DNA from 2 places in the Solibacillus sp. FSL H8-0538 genome. Region 1 is predicted to be linked to the other one. Evidence: riboswitches for the same ligand, from Rfam matches in the RefSeq annotation. Region 1 holds a riboswitch; the other holds the start of a gene.
What was found. A riboswitch is a leader RNA that binds a small molecule or an ion and turns the genes downstream of it on or off. The one in region 1 is predicted to bind lysine.
Positions count from the first base shown of each region.

Region 2: it holds a riboswitch for lysine, as region 1 does, so the genes downstream of both, MHH87_RS01175 (amino acid permease) here and MHH87_RS12410 (aspartate kinase) in region 1, are expected to answer to the same signal.

Region 1 covers NZ_JBBOPI010000001.1:2,605,606-2,613,442, forward strand. Annotated here, with positions in the region: gene sdhA (succinate dehydrogenase flavoprotein subunit) at 1-1,427, opposite strand, end outside; gene MHH87_RS12400 (succinate dehydrogenase cytochrome b558 subunit) at 1,525-2,139, opposite strand; gene MHH87_RS12405 (YslB family protein) at 2,411-2,824, shown strand; gene MHH87_RS12410 (aspartate kinase) at 3,155-4,384, opposite strand; lysine riboswitch at 4,667-4,845, opposite strand; gene uvrC (excinuclease ABC subunit UvrC) at 4,894-6,669, opposite strand; gene trxA (thioredoxin) at 6,851-7,165, opposite strand; gene MHH87_RS12425 (electron transfer flavoprotein subunit alpha/FixB family protein) at 7,514-7,837, opposite strand, start outside.
Region 2 covers NZ_JBBOPI010000001.1:248,011-255,847, reverse strand. Annotated here, with positions in the region: gene MHH87_RS01175 (amino acid permease) at 1-992, opposite strand, end outside; lysine riboswitch at 1,090-1,271, opposite strand; gene MHH87_RS01170 (CynX/NimT family MFS transporter) at 1,426-2,628, shown strand; gene MHH87_RS01165 (restriction endonuclease) at 2,755-3,309, shown strand; gene MHH87_RS01160 (nitric oxide synthase oxygenase) at 3,520-4,563, opposite strand; gene MHH87_RS01155 (DUF4179 domain-containing protein) at 4,797-6,401, opposite strand; gene MHH87_RS01150 (RNA polymerase sigma factor) at 6,379-6,939, opposite strand; gene MHH87_RS01145 (hypothetical protein) at 7,054-7,476, opposite strand; gene MHH87_RS01140 (DUF421 domain-containing protein) at 7,478-7,837, shown strand, end outside.

The sequences.
Region 1 (7,837 bases):
TATGTTTCTTCTAAACGATCGTTGTGACGAACTACGGTTACATTGTCTGTCATCCATTCGCCAAGCTCTTTATGAATTAAGTAAGCGTTTTCTGTTCCATCCATTGAAAGAATTTCTTCCCATTTCGCTTTTTCTTCTGCTTCACGAGCTGTAAAGATGTCTTCTGGAAGATCTTCTGCATGTTTTTTCAGTTGCTTTACATATTCTACTGCGTTTGGTCCTGCAACCATACCGCCGTAAATTGCTGATAATAGTGAGTTTGCACCCAGACGGTTTGCACCATGTTGAGAGTAATCACATTCACCCGCTGCAAATAAACCAGGAATTTCAGTCATTTGATCGTAATCTACCCATAGTCCGCCCATTGAATAGTGAACCGCTGGGAAGATTTTCATTGGAAGTTTTCGTGGATCATCTCCAACGAATTTTTCATAAATTTCGATGATACCACCAAGTTTGATATCTAATTCATGTGGATCTTTATGAGAAAGATCTAGGTATACCATGTTTTCTCCGTTGATACCAAGTTTTTGGTTAACACATACGTCGAAGATTTCGCGTGTTGCGATATCACGTGGTACTAAGTTACCGTAAGCTGGGTACTTTTCTTCTAGGAAGTACCATGGTTTACCGTCTTTATATGTCCAAACACGGCCACCTTCACCACGAGCAGATTCTGACATTAGACGGTTTTTGTCGTCGCCAGGGATCGCTGTCGGGTGAATTTGGATGAACTCACCATTGGCATAAGAAGCACCTTGTTGGTAAACAATTGATGCTGCTGAACCCGTGTTGATTACTGAGTTTGTTGTTTTACCGAAGATAATACCAGGACCACCCGTTGCCATAATAACCGCGTCACCACGGAACGATTTGATTTCTTCAGTTTTTAAATCTTGCGCTACGATACCGCGGCATACGCCTTCGTCATCTGTAACAGCACCAAGGAATTCCCAGTGCTCATATTTCGTTACTAAACCTGCTACTTCATGTGAACGAACTTGCTCATCAAGTGCATATAGTAATTGTTGACCAGTTGTTGCACCAGCAAATGCTGTACGGTGCATTAACGTACCGCCAAAACGACGGAAGTCAAGAAGACCTTCTGGTGTACGGTTAAACATTACGCCCATGCGGTCTAATAAGTGAATGATACCAGGTGCGGCATCAGCCATTGCTTTTACTGGTGGTTGGTTTGCTAAGAAATCCCCACCGTAAACTGTATCGTCAAAGTGGATCCATGGAGAATCCCCTTCACCTTTAGTGTTAACTGCGCCATTAATTCCGCCTTGCGCACATACAGAGTGTGAGCGTTTTACTGGAACTAATGAGAATAATTCAACTGCAGTGCCTACTTCAGCTGCTTTAATCGTTGCCATTAAGCCGGCTAATCCGCCGCCTACGACGATGATTTTGCTTTTCGCCATGATTATTTCTCACTCCTCTTACATTGCTATTTACTTTCATCACCTGTTTGTTTTATACGTCCGTAACTATGTATCAGTACTTCAAGTTACGTTAATATTAAACAAATGCTAAAATTGCAGCTACACCAACAATACTTAACACTACGAAGAATGCTAATGTAATATATGTTGCCACTTGTTGTGATTTCTTTGATTGTGTAATTCCCCAGCTAACTAAGAACGACCATAAACCGTTCGCTAAGTGGAATGTTGCAGCTAAGATACCTACGATGTAGAAAGCTAACATCAAAGGATTATTCACAATTTCTTGCATCATATCAAAGTTAACTTCTTCACCAAACGCCTTTTGAATACGCGTTTGGAAGAGATGCCATGCAATGAATACTACTAAGAAAATACCTGTGAAACGTTGTAGTGCAAACATCCAGTTACGGAATGTGCTAAAACGCTTCGTATTGTTCGTAGCAGTAAACGCAATGTAAATTCCGTAAAATGCATGGAAAATTAATGGGATATAAATAACTACCCATTCAACTAGCAACAGCAGAGAATGTGGAACTAATTCCATTACCCCCGTTGCATCATTGTAAGCTTGTTCACCGCCAACAGCAGTGAAGTTCAATGACAAGTGGAACGCCAAAAACAGACCTACTGGAACTACACCAAGTAAAGAATGCAAACGACGCCATAAAAATTCACGATCTTTCGACAAGACTGTTACCCCCCTTAGTACTTAAAATCCGAAGTCATTTACGTCACGAAATTGTTAACGTTTCGCATTGACTGCGCATTTCATAATGGTACAATATTATGACATGTCCATTGTACTCTCAAGATTTACTAGCGTCAAGGTAACTTCGAACATTTAATACAAATGAAAAGCGTTAGATTTTACTGTTTTATTCCTGTTTTTTCTACAAATTGTATGCATTTTTTCTATTTAAGTCTGAATTATAAGAAAATTTACGAAAGAGGTTTTTTCCATGGCAGTTGATCAAATGAAAACGATTCCAGCATTTGGCTACGAAATCGTTCGCGATAGCTTACTCTCTTCCATCCTCGGCAAGCATGAAGAGGATGTTTTATACTGGGCGGGCAAACAAATAGCACGTAAATTCCCTTTATTTTCAATGACAGAGGCTGCTTCTTTTTTTCATGAAGCAGGCTGGGGTATATTATCGTTGGAAAAAGAGACCAAGGACGAGGCTTACTATTTTCTCACAAATGAACAGGATCTACTAAATATCGAAAATCGTTGCTTCCGTCTTGAGGCAGGCTTTTTAGCAGAACAAATGCAAAAAAACATTGGCTTCTTAACAGAGTGCTATGATGAAAAAAACGTCAAACAAAACACGGTTAAGTTTCATGTAAAGTGGGATTTAAAAGAACAGATGTAATAAAACAAAAGTGCTAAAGCGCCTGTTCAGCCCCGACAGCTGCTTTCGAGCCCGAAGTGAAGCGCTCTTTGCCTTCGCTCGAGGGCAGACCGCGACCTCGAGGGGCTGGGGCTTTAGCCTAGACGTTGCATTTACTTTTTTTTATGTTATCCACATAGCGTAATTTCATAATTCCCCTAGCAGGAACAAAGGCGATTGTCAGCACAATTACTATGCGGACAATCGCCTTTGTTAGGTTGTGATGAAGTTTGCAACGCTTAACCGATTTATGTGTTAATACGTATTTGTATACATCGCTTCGTTATCTGTTTTGAATGACTAGTCAAACACCTATCCAATAGCTACTCTCTCCGCTAAATGGAATTCATCATGAAGCGCATTTGCTGCCTGCACCATTGCCTCCTGTGGGACGACTACGGATACTTTAATTTCAGATGTACTGACCATTTTCACTGCAATATGCTCTTTTCTTAATCGATCAAACATACGAGCGGCTACCCCTGGGTTGGATACCATTCCTGAGCCAACAATCGATACTTTGGCTAAGCCCACTTCAAAATCGGCAAAGCTAAATCCTAGTGACAGCTTGCTAGACTCTAATACGCGTAACGCCTCAGCGAACTCTTCTTTAGCAATCGTAAAGGAAATCGTTGGCTTTACGCCATCAATGACTGCCTGCACAATAATATCCACATTAATACTATTTTCCGCTAATATGCTAAAAATCTCCGCTAATGAAGCAGCCTCGTACGAATCATAGCCAATTGTTAAACGAATTACGTCCGCTTCGTACGCAACACCGCGCACAATTAAATTTTTTTCCACTTCAACATCCCCTTTTAACAATGTTCCCTCTACATCGACTATGCTTGATCGTACGATGACAGGCATTTCAAATTTTTTGGCTAACTCGACAGCACGCGGGTGAATAATATGTGCACCTAAATTGGATAACTCCAGCATTTCATCATATGATAACTCCTTTAGTTTGCGTGCCGATTTGACAACGTTAGGATCTGCCGTATAAATACCATCTACATTCGTGTAAATGTCCACATGATCTGCACCTAAAGCCACCGCTAATGCAACAGCGGTCGTTTCCGAGCCACCCTTACCAAGCGTTGTAATATCCCCTTTGTCATCCACACCTTGAAAGCCGGCAACAATGACGATTTCATCCTGTTCTAAATGATTCACAATGCGACTTGTGTCAACACGCTCAACTCGTGCGTTACGATGCTGCTGATTCGTTGTAACGCCAGCCTGCCAACCTGCAAGTGAAGTTGCTTTCACACCACGTTCTTGAATGGCTATCGCGAGTAAAGCACTCGCCATTTGCGTGCCGGTTGCAATGAGCACATCCATTTCTCGTTTAGACGGTTCATCTGAAATGTCGGCTGCAAATTGTCTGAGCTCTCTTCGAATTGTCGTCATTGATGAAATGACGACAACTACATGTAAACCCCGCTGTTTTTCTTCTATTACGCGCTGTGCAACTAGTTGAATTTTTTCTGGTGTAGCAATTGCTGGTCCACCAAATTTAACGACGATTGTTCCCATTTCTTCACTCTCCTTTAATTTTGATAGATCACTCGCAGGAAGTAATACATACTATGTGCATCCCCCGCGGCTCACCGCTGTTACTAATAGAATTTGAATTGTGGTCAATAGAACTATGTTGTTACTAATAGAGCCCCTAACGTTACTAAAACCGAATACTCCTATTAAAATAGAGCAAAATGATGTCCTTACTAATATGGAGGGGAAAGTTATACTTCCTTATCCACAAAAAAAACGACCTTTCACATTCGTGAAAAGCCGCCTCAATGACAAAAAACTGTTAGTTGAGATAGCTCTCCAGAACGTGACATTCTGACAGTCCTACATTTATTAAATGCACAACCAGCATATAGCTTGAACAATTCGCTACACACTTCGGCAGTCTCCCCTTTCGCTTGCAATCACAGGATTTGTTCAACCTCCTGCAAGCTACTCTTGAATGCTGCACCTCTATCAAAAAGTATTTAATTATTATTTCCAACAATAGCATAATGATCATGCTTTTTCAATTATTCTTTCTGAAAATAAGAATTAATCGAAATAGCGAGAGTACTTGGCATCCCCGCCTCTATTAACTCCTCGATGGTTGCCTCTCGAATTTTCTTTACTGAACCAAAATGCTTTAATAGTTGCTGCTTACGCTTTGGCCCAACCCCTTCGATGCCATCTAGTACGGATGTAATCGCATGTGCCTGCTGCTGTTGACGTAAAAATGTAATGGCAAATCGGTGCACCTCATCTTGAATGCGTTGCAATAAATAAAAGCCGTCACTCGTTCGTTTCATCGCAATCGGCTCTGGTGGGTCACCGAATAACAGCTGTGAAGTATTGTGTTTACTATCCTTTGCAAGGCCAGCAATCGGAATATACAACCCGAGTTCATCCTCAACGACTTCACGCGCAACTTCCATTTGCCCTTTACCACCATCAATAATTATTAAATCCGGTAGTGGTAAATTCTCACGCAGTACCCGTATATACCGGCGGCGAATAACTTCCTGCATAGCACCGTAATCATCATGCTTTGCCGCTTCTCGTGTTTTGTATTTACGGTATTCCTTTTTTGCCGGTTTGCCGTCAATAAAGACGACCATTGCGGATACGGGATCAGCACCATGCATATGGCTATTATCAAATGCTTCGATACGCAGTGGTGGTGTAATGCCCATCGCCACACCTAATGCCTCACAAGCCCCCACCGTTCGTTCTTCTTGACGTTCAATCAGCTGAAACTTTTCATGGATCGCAATTTGCGCATTTTTAATTGCCATATCAACGAGTTCCTTCTTCGAGCCTCTTTTTGGAATAATAACTTTTACGTCAAGTAAATTTTGTAATATTGTTTCATCCACAGTTGCAGGGATAAAAATCTCTTTTGGTTTTAAGTGCTGCGGTGATTCATAAAAGCGGCCAACAAACGTTAAAAACTCCTCATCTGGATCCCCGTAAATTGGGAAAACTGAAACATCTCGTTCAATTAACTTACCTTGTCGGACGAAGAATACTTGCGCGCACATCCAGCCCTTTTCTACAGCATAGCCGAATACATCGCGGTCCGATAAATCGCCTGTCACAATTTTTTGCTTTTGCATAACTGTTTCAATATGGGCGATTTGATCGCGAAATTCCTTGGCACGCTCAAACTCAAGCTTGTCAGCCGCCTCCAGCATTTTTTCTTCCAAATCCTTTTTTACATCTACATAGCCGCCGTTTAGAAATTTCGAAATTTCCTCAATCATATTTTCATAAACTTGCTCATCAATATCCTTTACACAAGGCGCAAGACATTGCCCTAGATGATAATACAAACAAACTTGATTTGGCAGCTGTGCACATTTTCGTAATGGATAAATACGATCGAGCATTTTGCGCGTTTCATTTGCAGCAAAGGCATTCGGATAAGGACCAAAATATTTCGCTTTATCCTTCTTCACTTTGCGGGTTGTTAAAATACGCGGATACTTTTCATTCGTTATTTTTATATATGGATACGTTTTGTCATCCGTTAGCATAATATTATATTTTGGATCATGTAGCTTAATGAGGTTCAACTCTAATATAAGTGCTTCTAGGTTACTGGATGTGACGATATATTCAAAATCCACAATCTCGCTAACGAGTCGCGCTGTTTTTCCATTATGGCTACCGGTAAAGTAAGAACGCACACGATTTTTCAACACCTTGGCCTTGCCGACATAAATAATCGTGCCTTGTCGGTCCTTCATTAAATAGCAGCCAGATTCTTCTGGTAAAATGGCTAACTTTGCTTGTATTATGTCATTCATGCGATCACCTGAATTTTTGTCGTATATGGCTATAGTACCCTAAATAGAGGAAGTTAGAAAGATACATCTTGCCATCAAAATAGGGTTCGATTTTGATATTTATTAAGTGGTTAAGTAAGCTTTACTTTCTTATCCAAAAAAAGCCGCATGCACTATGGCACGCGGCTTTTGACTGTTTAAATTATTTGTTATCGTTAATGAAGTCGATAAGCGCTTCTTTAGGTTGGTAGCCAGCAGTTTTTGCTTTTAGCTCACCATCAACGAATAATAATAAAGATGGAATAGACATGATTTGGTACTCAGCTGCTGTACCTTGGTTGTTGTCTACATCTACTTTAACGATTTTCACGTCGCCACCGATTTCAGCGTCTAACTCTTCTAAAACTGGAGCGATCATTTTACATGGGCCACACCAAGTTGCCCAGAAGTCTACAAGAACTACGCCTTCAGCGATTTCTTGCTCAAAGTTTTGATCAGTACCGTGTACAATTGCCATTATAAATAGCCTCCTTAAATAACATCTGCATGTAGTATAGCACGATTTACCAAATAAAAAACACCAATATGCTTACTAAGTATTAGCGATTTAGTGAGTCATTGAAAATATTAAGATTATAGCAGCTTTATACTCTACCAATATTTTGAGCTTTTAAAGTAACACATAGAATCGTTTTACTTCCTCAATGTTCCAGTGCACTAAAGAATTCATCGACTCTTAGCGTCATTAAAAGCATTGTAAAAAAAGATTAGAAAGACACAACTCACCTAAAATAAGGAGAGATGCTGTCCATACTTATGTAGATAAAAAAGCGACGGAGTTCTTAAGCTCCGCCGCTTTCAACCATTATGCGTTTACTTTTAACGCTTTAAATTCTTGGATTAACATTGGCACAACTTCGAATAAGTCACCAACGATTCCGTAGTCAGCTACTTTAAAAATATTCGCTTCTGGATCTTTGTTGATCGCTACGATTACTTTAGAGTTTGACATACCCGCTAAATGTTGGATTGCCCCAGAAATTCCAGCTGCAATATAAAGATCAGGCGTTACTACTTTACCAGTTTGTCCAATTTGTAATGAGTAATCACAGTATTCTGCGTCACATGCTCCACGAGAAGCACCAACTGCACCGCCTAGTAAGTTAGCTAACTCTTTTAATGGCCCGAA
Region 2 (7,837 bases), 2.4 Mb from region 1:
GCTTTGCCATCTACTGCAAGCTGCCATAACATACGACTTGATGCATAAAGACCCGAGTTACCAGCAGAAAGCATCGCTGTTAATATGATGGCGTTCATAACAGATGCTGCAAACGCGACACCTAGTTTATCGAATACTAATGTGAACGGTGACACTGCAATATCTTCTGATAGTAGACGTGAATCTGTGTACGGAATGAGCAGTCCGATTGCACCGATTGCAAAAATATAAAACAGTAAAATTCGCCAGAACACTGAACGTACGGCTTTTGGAACATTTTTGGCTGGATCCTCTGTTTCACCAGCTGTCACCCCTAAAAGCTCTGTCCCTTGGAATGAGAAACCAGCCGCTAAGAAAATACCAAAAATCGCTAGGAAACCGCCGTTAAACGGTGCATCCCCAACAACAAAATTTTCAAAGCCTACAGGATCTTCCCCGCCTAAAATTCCAAAAATCATTAAGAAGCTGACGATAATAAACACAATAACTGTGACAACTTTTATCATCGAAAACCAGTATTCACTTTCTCCGTAAGCTTTAACAGATAATAAGTTAAATGATAAGACGATAATGATAAAAAGAATCGTCCATATAATCGAATTACTATCCGGGAACCAGTATTTCATAATTAATGACACAGCCGCAATTTCAGCAGCAATCGTGATTGCCCAGTTGTACCAATAGTTCCAACCAAGTGCAAACCCTAGTGCCGGGTCAACAAATTTTGTTGCATACGTACTAAATGAACCGGAATTTGGCATAAATGCCGCCATTTCTCCGAGACTCGTCATTAAAAAGTACACCATTACGCCGATTAATGCATAAGCAAGTAGCGCACCACCTGGACCCGCCTGCGAAATCGATGCACCCGATGCTAAAAATAACCCTGTACCAATCGTCCCACCTAGTGAAATCATCGTAATATGACGACTTTTTAATCCTCTTTTTAGCTGTGGCTGTCCGCCAAACTGATTGTTTTCTATGTTATCCATGTTGTTAGTTCTCCTTTGTTTATCAAGCACAGTGCAGTAAAAACAAAAAACCGACACAAGATTATGTGACGGTTTCCAATTAATTACCCCACCAAACTTGAAAGATAGCTCAACACATGCTTACGCATGTGACAGTTCTGTTCCTTTCGGAGACAGCCCCAGCATTCATTTGTGAGAGTACAAATAGAACACTTCGGCAATCATTCCTTTCATAAAGCTTCAAAGATTCTCTCAATCTCCGCTATACTAATTTTAATGATCGCGACCTCTACCTCATCTATATGAGGCAATGTATTATTAAATTATTATTTCCCGAGTGTATCATATCATTTTTCCATTAGCAACGACATTCAATTATTCAGTTTTTTCGAACTATTTATGTAAGTGTGCCATTATGATACGCTTGCTTTTATAGAATTGTAGGAGGGACATCATGGATTCTGAACAACAAATGCACCATAGCAAAAAAATACAATTTAGTAAATCGACCCTTATTTTTGTGTTAGCAATTATCGTATTTGCAACAACACTGCGGACACCACTGACGGTTGTCGGACCAATTATTTCATTTATTCGAGAAGGGCTTGGTATTTCTAATGTGCTAGCTGGCTTCTTAACAACTATTCCATTACTGGGCTTTGCCGTAATTTCACCTTTTGCACCAAGAATTGCACGCAAATTCGGCATGGAAATGACGTTATTTTATTCAGTTATTATTTTGTCGATCGGGATATTGTTACGCTCGTCTGGCATGACAGCGCTTCTCCTAATGGGAACAGTATTAATTGGCATTGCCATTGCATTCGGGAATGTATTAATTCCGAGTTATTTTAAATTAAGATATCCACTTCACATCGGGCTATTGACTGGAATTTATACAGTTTCCATGAATACTTCTGCAGGACTTGCAGCCGGGATTAGTCATCCAATCGCTTCTTCTGGGTGGGGTTGGCAAGGTGCACTTGGGTTTTCAATTATATTAAGTGTAGCTACACTTGTGATGTGGATTCCGCTAATTCGCGGCAAAAAGGTTGAAATGGCGACAATTAGTGGCAACCAACCGAAAAAACAATTATGGAAATCCCCACTTGCCTGGGCCATTGCGGGTTCCATGGGGCTGCAATCTCTTATCTTTTATTGCTCTAGTGCGTGGCTACCTGAAATCTTCATCGCCCAAGGTATGAGTGCTCATTCTGCAGGCTGGATGGGCTCAATAATGCAAATGTCTCAAATTCCGATGACATTTTTAATCCCGATCATTGCGGGTAAATTACCTACTCAGCGCCCAATTGTAGTATTCTTCACCATTTGTTATTTAATTGGTTTTACAGGCGTTTTAATGGAATGGACAAGTCTTGCTGTTTTGTGGATGATGTTTTTAGGCTTTGCTGGCGGGGCGTCATTTGGCCTCATAATGATGTTTTTCACGCTACGTACAAAAACGGCATATGAGGCAGCGGAGCTTTCAGGCTTTGCTCAGTCAGTCGGCTATTTACTTGCAGCAGCAGGACCTGTGTTATTTGGCTACCTACATGACGCAACCAATAGCTGGTTTTTACCAATTTCCGTCTTTGTCATCGTATCGTTGTTATTATTTATCATGTCTTTCTTTAGTGCCAAAAACAGTTTTGTGTAATACGTTTTGTGAGAAATTACCTATCTTTTAAGCACTGGCGAAGATTCATGTAGTCCAACCCAAACGTATGTGCCCGTTTTATGTTATACTACTAGGTGATTACATGTATAAAGGAGAACATCGAGTTTGCGCAAACGTAGCAGAAGAAGAAAAAAACGTATCCCACTTATGCCACTGTTCTTTATCGCACTCTCTGGCTCGATTGGTTGGTATTACTTGGAGTCGCTTGAGGGCGTAATTGCATCAATTGTTCTTTACTACATCTTATTAATCGGCTTCAAAATTTGGCGTAAATCGCGCCGCACTGCAAAATTACGAAAATCTGGTATTCGAGAAGTTGACATCATGAAGGGCGAGGAGTTTGAACGCTTTTTAGGCGAGCTATTTAAACGCCGCGGCTTTAAAGTTTCCTACACCGCAACATCTGGTGACTACGGAGCCGATTTAATTTTGAAGGATGGCCAGGACGTCATTGCCGTACAAGCAAAGCGTTATTCCAGCACAGTTGGCGTAAAGGCTGTACAGGAAATTATCGGTGCCGTCAAAATGTATAATGCAACGGAAGCCTGGGTTGTCACAAACAGCCATTTCACACGCCAAGCCGAAAAGCTTGCCGATATTAACGATGTTTATTTAATAGAACGTGATGAATTAATCGATATGATTTTGAATAAGCGCTAATGTAGGAACCCCCTTTTAGAAGTGATGAAAATCGCTTTTAAAAGGGGGTTTTTATATGGAGAATTTTAGTGCGTTCTGCGGGCTTTTTAAATCGTTCGGCTGTTTGTTTAGTGCGTTCAAGATGTCTTTTAGTTCGTTCAACCACTAGTTTAGGGCGTTCACAATACCTGTCATGTTAAAAAGAGCTAGAACATGTTCTAGCTCCCTCCATTAATAAGGCTGTTTCTGATAAAAGTAATTCGGTTTTTTGATGATATTAGCAATCGGTTGGTGATAAATGTGCGTTGTGGCGGGTGACACAGGTGGCAATAGCCAAGCCCAGTTGCCTGTTACTTCACGCGCGGCGTCACTTTCCTGCTGCTCGAATAATTTAAATTGCTGCGCGGCAGTATGATGATCGACAATGCTGACACCCGCTTCCTTGTAGGAATGGAGCACGGCAATGTTTAATTCAATAAGCGCGCGGTCCTTCCATAACGAAGCATTCCGCGACGTATCCAAATCTAATATTTCAGCTATTTTTGGTAAGCAATTGTAGCGATCTGTATCAGCTAAATTGCGCGCGCCGATTTCTGTCCCCATATACCAGCCGTTAAATGGTGCGGCCTGATAATCAATTCCCCCACAATTAAAGCGCATACTCGAAATAATTGGCACGGCATACCATTTTATATTGAGGCGCTCAAAATCATATTCTGGATGCGAAATGTCCACTTCAAGTACATATTCACCCGGAATATCGAACACTTGCGGAGCTCTGTCTCCTACTTGAATAACGAGCGGTAGCACATCAAAATTTGTGCGCGCTCCCTTCCAGCCAAGATCCTCGCAAACTTTCGTAAACGTAATCGAATGTGCATCACCTATTATTCCGTTGGCCGTTTCATACCCTGCATAACGAATAAGTTGGTGATTCCAAATACGCACAAGGTCATTCGCAAAAACGGTAATCGCAGGACGAATTTTACCACCGTTCGTTGCAAACTCAATGTGACGTAAAAGTGCTTCAAAAATTCCCTTTTCATCTGTTAACGTACGCTCATCAAACACGGTTAAACTTTGCCAAAAAAGGCGGCCGATGCATTTATTACTGTTGCGCCAGCCGACACGTGCGGCAAATGTTAATTCCTCAGTTGTTGGCTCAAACTGTTGCTCGCATTGGACTTGCTCAAGGCGCGACTCCAACCACTCTTCGTTTTTGCCACACTCTTCTTTATATAAAATTAAAAATGATTCGATTTCTTGTAAATTCATCATGCTTACCCCCAATAATCTCATTGTAGAAGTTTTTTTTAGTAGGAAGCAATGCAAGGTTAACCAATTCAAAGATGTATTTTTCATACATGACTTAAAGTGTTCATAAATCTATTTTATTATTCCGATTTAAGTTCTATTTGTAACAATTTACACTCTATACAGAACAAAGTAGATAGTAGTCACCATAAGAAAAACACCTACACCGATTTCACAGTGTAGGCGTTTCAATTTTATTGATATAGTGGCACTCTCCAAGGTTCGGTTAGCTGCTCATAACGATTTACTTGTGTTAGATGTAGCGTCATCGTATCGGTTATTTTTTCGACACCGTACACACGTAACTCAACAGTCATAAGAAATCGCCCGTGTTCGTCAATATTATCCGATGTGCCACCGCTGCGGTAAGCCATATATGAATTGCCTTTGTCATCTTGCAGCACCCAATTTTCCAGATCATCGGCCATTGCTTCACGGCTACCTTCTAAAACAATTACGACATACGAATCTTTTTGAATTGGTAGCCACGATTTTCTCAAGGAATAGTCGGTTTCCTTTTCAATTGACTTGATTGTTAAATAGTTACCACCGTAGTCAAAGCTCGGCGACTCGTTTTCTATTTTATCTGGTTGAAATGAAACAGCGTAATCTAACTGAATTGTTTTGTAAATGCCCTCGAGGACAAATGTTAGTTGATCGTTTTCCTTTCGCGGAACAAATGAATCGATCGATAAGGACTGCCCAACAATATCCGTCCTGCTCCCGAGCGATTGTAAAGTTCCGTTGCTTACCGAATGGCCACGGTCGACTGTAAAAATATTATTGGCAGCAACCCTTTCCCCACTTTGGTTTTCAATATAATAACCAACTCCTGTTGTGAGCGGGTTAAATTGCTCACCGTACTGCTCCGTTAAGGCATCGCGCTTTTCTTGTAATTCGGTACGCGTTTCATTCGTGAAACTCGTTGTGTAAATTAATTCATTTGATGAGGGCGCGTACTGTGCTTCTTGTAAAGTAACGGTCACACCTTCATGCTCAAATGTCGCATCATTTAGTGCCACTTTTGTTGTCAATTTGGTAATTTCACTTAACTCAATTGGAATGTCAAGATGCCACATGCCTTTCTTACGCGCAAGCTCATGTAGGCGCACTTGTACGGTAAACTTCTCCACGTCGATTCCCTCACGCAAAGAATATTGTAGTAATCCGTAGTCTTCATCCGTACGCCCCCAAGAAGAAATTGAAGGCTCCAACTCATTGCCTTGTGCATCAACTAAAAATATATGATTGTCTTTATCCTGCATATCAAAATATGGGTCTAATACTTTTCCAGAAGAATTTAAGATTTGGTATGAAATCACCAGACGTGAAGAATCGACCATGACATCTTCCACTTTTAATGTAATCCCCTTATCCACCACGGATAAATCCACGCGCTCCACTAATCCTGCATCCATTGCCATTTGTAGCCCTTCATCCACACTATCGGTAGAAAAGATTCCCCCAATTAATTGTGCGAAGCTTGGACTAACAGCTACCGTTACGCCAAATGCAAGCGCCACACCTGCTGCTGATAAAAGAGCGCGTTTCCAGTACGATTTCCGCCTTTTCAATGGTTTGTATGGCGTTAATTGCTCGAGTACATGGCCTGCAAATTCATTTGGTAACGTTGGTGTTTGGAGTGTTTCTTTCATAAAATCAGTTTCACCTTCAAAAAGCTCTATTACTACCTGACAAGAAGCGCAATTGTTCACATGTGCTTGGAGCTGCTCCATTTCCTCGTTTGACAGTAATTGATCATGTACCTGTGATAATTTATCGGCGTTCGGACACTTCATCAAAATAGCCCCCCTGTTGTACTTGATTTCTCATTTTCTTTTTCGACCGGTGAAGTTTATTACGTACGTCGGATAATGGAATTTGCAGAAGCTCGCTTATTTCGAGATAGCTTAGTTCATTTACATAGCGCAATAGCAAAATCATGCGCTCAATTTCAGGTAATGTAGCAATGAGCCGCTCCAGCTGCCGACTCTTTTCCTTTTTTAAAAAAACGACTTCTGGGTGAGTTTCGTTAACTAGCTGATCTTCTTGTAATTCCGTCATATTTAGTTGGTAGCCTTTTTTACGGAATTCATCGATACAATGATTGATTGCGACGCGGTATAGCCAGCTTTTAAAGGCGCCTTTTCCGTCGTATTTATGCAGTTGCTCGTAAATTTTAATAAACGCCTCCTGCACAAGATCCTGTGCGATTTGCGGATTTCTCGTCATTCGCAAAATTGTGGCGTAAAGCGGATTTTTATAGGCATTAATAATGTGTGCATATGCCTGTTTATTCCCTGCAAGAATGTCTTTAATAATCGTTTGCTCGTCCATCATGCCCTCCTCGCTCAAACAGTCATGCGCATGTTCGTTTTTTCTACTTCACTAATCATAACGAGAGTTGTATAGGGAAAATCTCACTTTTCTAAAAATATAGCGAATATGTGTTTAAATAAAATGAAAAGCACGGGCGATTAACTCTACCCATGCTTCTTTTGCATTAAAAATATGTACTACGCCGCCAAAAACGAATGAATTCGTAGCTATAGTTTCAAAACGGTCAATTTCATCGATCATGATCAGGTGTACCTCTTCGTAAGCTTCAAAATATTCTTCTGCTTCTTCCCCAATACTACTTGTTTTATAAATAATGATCTTTTGTGTCAACACACTCATTAATCTCGATGCACGGATGGCACGCACTATGTAAAACAAGATGTTGCCATTGAGAAATATTTCATCTATAAGTGCACCTACGATTACCGCTTTTTTGTAATTAAATTGCGCTCTGACATAATCCCACTGCTCACATAAAAATGGTGTTACTGGAGACAATAAAATAACAACATTTTTGGGCAAAGGACGTGTCATGGTGGATTTCTTTCATGGACAAGAAACACTTACCACAATTCAATGGATTCTAAGAGCAATTATCGCTTTTTTCTTTTTACTCTTCGCGGCGAAAATTCTGGGGCGGCGTTCTATTTCTCAACTGAGATTACTCGATTATGCTATGGCAATATCTATTGGTAATATCATCGCCCATCCTTTGTCAGATGAAAATTTAGGAATGAAGGGTTCCATGATTACCATGTCCGCCTTAGTTATTTTATATACAGTCGTTGTACTCTTAAGCCTTAAATGGGTTTCGTTTCGACGTTTAATAGAGCCCCCTCCAATTCCACTTATTAAAAATGGAGAGATTGTTTCGGCAAACTTACGAAAGGCAAGA